Regions from separate parts of the Exiguobacterium sp. JMULE1 genome, predicted to be linked through region 1. Evidence: predicted binding sites of a transcription regulator. Region 1 holds the regulator's gene; the other holds the start of a gene.

Region 1 (3,210 bases):
TTTGCTTCCTCGGCTTCAAGACGCGCAATCTCTTCTTGCTCCGCCTTCTTCTCCGTGTAGTACGAATAATCACCGAGGTATTCCGTCACGCCGGCTTCACTCATCTCGATGACGCGGGTCGCGATTCGGTCGATGAAGTAACGGTCGTGAGAGACGAATAACAGCGTTCCTTCGTAGTCGACGAGCGCATTTTCAAGGACCATCTTCGAATCTAGATCTAAATGGTTCGTTGGCTCATCGAGGACGAGGACGTTCGTTTTCCGGAGTTTCAGTTTTGCAAGTGCGAGACGTCCGCGTTCGCCACCAGATAACTCATGGACGATCTTGAAGACATCGTCACCGCTAAACAAGAATTGCCCGAGGACAGACCGGACTTCTTGTTCACGCATCAGTGGCCATTCGTTCCAAATCTCATCGATGACGCGGTTCCGGTCATTGAGTTCTGCCTGCTCTTGATCGTAATATCCGATCGAGACGCCAGTTCCGAAACGGAAATCACCGAAGAGGGGGCGTAAGCGACCGACGAGGACTTTTAAGAGCGTCGACTTTCCGATGCCGTTCGGTCCGACGAGTGCCAGTGATTCACCGCGTTGCAAGCGGAACGTGATGTCTTTTGAGACAGCTTCTTCGTAACCGATCGCCAGTTGATTCACTTGAAGAACGTCGTTTCCGCTCTGTTTTTCAATCGGGAAGGACAGGACCGTGCTACGCTCATCCCCATCTGGTCGGTCGAGCCGGTCGACTTTCTCGAGTCGCTTCCGGACACTTTGGGCACGTTTTGTCGTCGTCGCCCGAGCGATGTTGCGTTGAATGAAGTCCTGCATCTTCGCGATCTCTTCTTGTTGCTGTTCGAACTGTTTCATTTCTTGATCGTACAATGCCGCTTTTTGTTCCAAGTACTTCGTGTAGTTACCGGTGAACTTACGGCAGACATTGCGTGACAGCTCATAGACGACATTGACGACTTGGTCAAGGAAGTACCGGTCGTGCGAGACGATCAGAACGGCACCACGATAACCGCCGAGGTAACTTTCGAGCCAAGCGAGCGTATCGATATCGAGGTGGTTGGTTGGCTCATCGAGAATGAGGAGCTCTGGTGCTTGCAGGAGCATCTTCGCTAAGGCGAGACGTGTCCGTTGACCACCGGATAACGTTTGGATCCGGCGCGAATAATCGTCCGGATAAAAGCGCATGCCGTGCAGGACGGAGCGGATATTCGCTTCGAACTGATAACCACCCGCTTCTGAGAAGTCGTGTTGCGCTTGATCGTACGTCTTTAGGAGACGATCGTAAGCGATCGGGTCGTTCAAGATATGCTCCATACCCATTTCGATTTCCATCCGACGCAGTGTTCGTTCTTGTTCCTGCAAATGTTCAAAGACGGTCAGCATCTCGTTCCAGATCGTCTCGTTCGATTCAAGACCACTGTCCTGCGCGAGATAACCGATTTTGACATCCTTACCTTTCATGATGTCACCCGAGTCATGACTGAGTTCGCCAGCAATGATTTTGAGCAATGTCGATTTACCAGCACCATTTCGTCCGACGAGCGCAATCCGGTCGCGCTCTTGTACTTCCAATTTGATATTTTCTAAAATCGGCTCAACGCCGAATGATTTCGAGAGTTGGTTGACTTGTAAGAGTATCATTTCCATCCATCCTTCCACCCTTTAGTCTATCACGAACAAAAGCGCGAGGTCCTGCGGAATATATTATTTGTGACTCTATGTGAAGTGGTTTACAATCAAGGAGAGTAGAAAGCTTTTTGCAAAGATTTGGGTGCCACGATGGATGTGGCCGAAGGGGGAACTGCAGGATGAATGGACCAGACACAAAAATTCCACAAGCGACAGCAAAACGGTTGCCGCTATATTATCGCTTCATCCAAAGTTTATACAATTCAGGCAAGCTCCGCGTCTCTTCTGCTGAGTTAAGCGAGGCGGTGAAGGTTGATTCAGCAACGATTCGTCGCGATTTTTCCTACTTTGGGGCATTAGGGAAGAAGGGGTATGGATATAACGTTCAACATCTCTTAACGTTTTTCCGCAAAACCTTGAATCAAGATGAGGTGACGAATGTTGCCTTAATCGGGGTCGGTCATCTCGGAACAGCGTTTGCAAATTATAACTTTTTAAAGAATAATAGTACTCGGATAGTCGTTGCGTTTGATGCGGACGAAGAGAAGGTCGGAACAACGACGCATGACGTTCCAATCTATCATGTTTCGGACATGAAAGAACAAATCGAAGCGAATCAGGTCGATGTTGCCATCTTGACGGTTCCATCCCAGTTCGCGCAGTCAGTAGCGGATGAGTTAGTCGAGTATGGTGTGACTGGCATCCTGAACTTTACGCCCGCGCGGTTGAACGTGCCAGCGAGCGTCCGGGTCCATCACATCGATTTATCGATCGAGTTGCAGTCGTTAGTTTATTTCATGAAGCATTATTCGCAATCAGCTGAAGGAGTGAAATCATAATGGAAAACCTTATCCCGTCAACTATAGCATTCATCGGACCAGGTAGTTTAGCACTAATCGGTGTCGTCGCATTAATCATCTTCGGACCGAAGAAATTACCTGAACTTGGTCGTGCTGCGGGTCAGACATTGAAAGAGTTCAAGAGCGCAACGAACGGTATCATGGACGACGATAAAAAGGATGAACCGAAAGAGAAGTGATTGAATCATGGCGATTGATCAAGAACAAAGCGTGACGTCGCATCTGGACGAACTGCGTAAACGGATCGTCTGGTCGCTTATCATCGTCGTCGTCCTGTTCGCTGTTGCATTTCCGCTCGTCCGACCGCTCGTTCGCTTCTTGCAAGCGGACTTAAAAGAGCTCGGTATCGGTTTGAATGCCTTCAACGTCGCAGATCCTTTAATGTTGTATTTGAATCTTGCGTTCATCATCGCAATCGTGCTGGCATCGCCGTTCTGGATGTATCAACTGTGGGCATTCGTCCGCCCTGGTCTGTATGATAAGGAGCAAAAAGCGACATTGACGTATATTCCGGTCATCTTCTTTCTATTTTTGGCTGGTGTAGCCTTCTCATACTTTTGGTTGTTACCTTTCTTATTAAAAGTTTCGACTGAATTAGGGAAGGAACTCGGAATCGAACAAGTCATCGGAGTCGAGAACTACTTCAGTTTTTTAATCCGATTAACGATTCCGTTCGGTCTTCTTTTCCAATTGCCGGTCGTGACGATGTTTCT
Region 2 (3,210 bases), 2.3 Mb from region 1:
GTAATGCTTTTGCCAGGTTTGCTCGCGCACCGAAGAACTGCATCTGTTTCCCGATCTTCATCGCGGAGACACAACAAGCGATGCCGTAATCATCTCCATAAACCGGTAACATCAAATCATCGTTTTCATATTGAATCGAGCTTGAAACGATCGACATCTTCGCACAGAATTCCTTGAATCCGCGTGGAAGCTGAGTAGACCAGAGAACGGTTAGATTCGGTTCCGGTGCCGGACCAAGTGTCGAGAGAGTGTGTAAGAAGCGGAATGAACTTTTCGTGACGTTTGATCGTCCATCTTCACTCATTCCACCGATTGATTCCGTTACCCACGTCGGATCACCCGAGAATAGATCGTTGTAGTCTGGTGTCCGTAAGAACTTAACGATCCGAAGCTTCATGACGAAATGATCGACGAGTTCTTGTGCAGTCTCTTCCGTCAAGCGACCAGCCGCAAGATCACGTTCGACATAAATATCAAGGAACGTCGAGACTCGACCGAGTGACATGGCTGCCCCGTTTTGCTCTTTGATGGCAGCAAGATAGGCAAGATAGACCCACTGGAATGCTTCTTGTGCTGTTTCTGCAGGGCGGGAGAGATCGAAACCATAGCGAGCTCCAAGCTCGGTCAATTCCGTTAATGCGCGCAACTGTTCATTCATCTCTTCACGGTCGCGAATCATCGATTCAGATAAGAACCCGCCACGTGCCTTTAAATCCTTCTTACGTTCTTCGATCAAGCGTGCCGTTCCGTACAAAGCAACACGACGATAGTCACCGATGATCCGTCCGCGACCATAAGCATCAGGTAATCCGGTGATAATACCGGCTTTACGTGCAGCGCGCATTTCAGGGGTATAGGCATCGAAAACCCCTTGGTTATGTGTCTTCCGGTACTCGCTGAAAGTTTTCGTGACGGTCTCGTCTGCTTCAAAGCCATACGCAGCTAGGGCATCATTCACCATCCGAATCCCACCGTTCGGATGAATCGAACGTTTAAACGGTTCGTCTGTCTGTAAACCGACGATTTTTTCAAGTGAGCGATTCAGATACCCTGCATCATGCGAGAGGATCGTTGATGGTGTTTTAGCATCGACGGCATATACACCACCACGTTGTCGTTCTTCATTCGTCAGCTGTAGAATTTGTTGCCAGAGACGTTCCGTTGCTTGCGTCGGACCGACTAAAAAGTGATCATCTCCTGTATATTCCGTGCGATTGAGTCGAATGAAGTCTGCGACATCGATCGTCTTTACCCATTCACCAGACGTAAAGTTCGTCCAAGCACTCGTTTTTTCTAATAACATGGATACCACTCCTTTAATATTGAGCTAATCATCAGTTCCTTATGTGAATAGTGTAACAAAAGGAAGGGGTGATTCCCTTTACGTTCATGTGAATGTTTTAACAAGTGGACAAACGTTGATATGACGGGCTTTCTTTATTTCTGTATTCATATGAAAATAGTTTTAAAAAAACAGTTTTAGATTGCTAATTCAAGGTTTTTTGGAAACTGTATGAGTTGATTTGAAAAAGATTCACTAGAACAGTTGAAACTGTGAGGAATGTCACGCTACGGTGCCTTGTATTTTTAAGACGTATCGTTGACAATGAAAAAGGGAATATAGAACGTGGAGGTGTGCCAAATGGAGTATGTATCATTAACACAACAAGGAGAGTATCAGTCGGGAGACTGGGTCTCGCTGAAAATCGGATCGGACGGTTCAACGCGAACGGGAATGATCACGGAATTCGAAAATGATGGATTCTGGATTCGATTTGAAGATGATTTTGATTATGAAGACTTTATCGGCTATGATGAATCGTATTGGATTGCGCTTGTTCGTCGTCCGGTTGACGTAAAAGCGACGTATGCGAGTCTTGCGGAGTACCCGGCACTCGCTGCAGAATTACAGGATCGTGTCATCCAAGGATTCGAGATTTTAGAAGAAGAAGCCGGTGAAAGCGAGATTCGATTCCACATTCGATTGCTCGACGCAGGAAATGAATATACACAGACATTACGGGGATACCGTGATGCATCAGGAGATCATGTCGAATACGTAACGGCATGATGGAATTAAGAGAGTAGGAGAAATCGTTATGAACTTTACAAAACCATTTTTACAGGAAGCATGGGAACGGGCGCGCTTTACCGAGTTGATGCCTGTTCAAGAACAAGCGATTCCGTTGTTGCGCGAAGGAAAAGATGTCCTGGCTGAAGCGCCAACAGGAACAGGGAAGACGCTTGCTTATGTCATTCCAGCTTTAGAAAAGATTGAAGTAGAAGAACCACACGTGCAAGTCGTGATCACGGCACCAACACGGGAACTCGTCATGCAAATTCATCAAGTCATTCAATTGTTTGCTCAAGGAAGTGGTATCAAATCCGGTGCATTCATTGGTGGTGTTGAATTAAAACGACAATATGAACGATTGAAGAAAAAACCACAAATCATCGTCGGAACGCCAGGGCGTCTCGTTGAGTTGATCGATTCGAAGAAGCTAAAGATGCATAAGGTGAAATTGATCGTCTTGGACGAAGCGGATCAAATCTATGAGAGTGGTATGAGTGACTCGGCGACGCGAATCGCAAACAGTGCACTACGCGATCGTCAGTTAGCATTCGTCTCCGCGACATTGCCGGAACGGACAGCAGAATGGGGACGGACGCTTGCAAACAACCCTGAGACGATTCGGGTTGAGCGTGCCGTCAGCACACAAGTGACATTCGGTTATTTGGAGACTTCACGTCGTCAGAAGCCGGAATTGTTACGTCGCCTGGCGAACATGCAAGGATCAAAAGTGCTGACATTCATCAACAACCGCTCCTTCCTCGGACCATTAAATGGTGAGTTGAGTAAATTCTCATTGAAATATCGGATTTTGGATGCTGAAAAAGGAAAACGAGAGCGAATGGAGACATTACGTTCTTACAAAAAAGGAGAGTTTCCTTTACTCGTCACGACAGGTCTTGCGGCACGTGGTCTAGATATCGAAGCAGTCACGCATGTCGTCCATTACGATTTACCGGAGTCGCTTGACGATTTCGTACACCGTTCAGGTCGGACGGGACGTGGAAATGCGAACGGAATGGTACTTGCTCTTGTTACGGATCAAGACTTAAAACACTTAAAAACACTTGCGAAGCAAATGGGCGTCGAGATGGAAGCAATGGAAATTTACCGTGGGGAAGTCATTCCAAAACGTGAAT

Evidence for each region. Region 1 encodes Rex, which represses fermentation and respiration genes when NADH is low (regulators of the CRP and FNR family bind a similar motif). Its sites were predicted from a motif close to TTGTGAAATATTTCACAA; they were not measured.
Region 2: a site for Rex is predicted at 1,390-1,407, ahead of pflB (formate C-acetyltransferase). Genes of this name have one in related genera too.

Annotation. Positions count from the first base shown of each region.
Region 1 is NZ_SGWC01000002.1:2,816,791-2,820,000, reverse strand. It holds gene EXW93_RS14775 (ATP-binding cassette domain-containing protein) at 1-1,649, opposite strand, end outside; gene EXW93_RS14770 (redox-sensing transcriptional repressor Rex) at 1,817-2,476, shown strand; gene EXW93_RS14765 (twin-arginine translocase TatA/TatE family subunit) at 2,476-2,676, shown strand; gene tatC (twin-arginine translocase subunit TatC) at 2,684-3,210, shown strand, end outside.
Region 2 is NZ_SGWC01000002.1:547,856-551,065, forward strand. It holds gene pflB (formate C-acetyltransferase) at 1-1,303, opposite strand, end outside; gene EXW93_RS03000 (hypothetical protein) at 1,643-2,071, shown strand; gene EXW93_RS03005 (DEAD/DEAH box helicase) at 2,100-3,210, shown strand, end outside.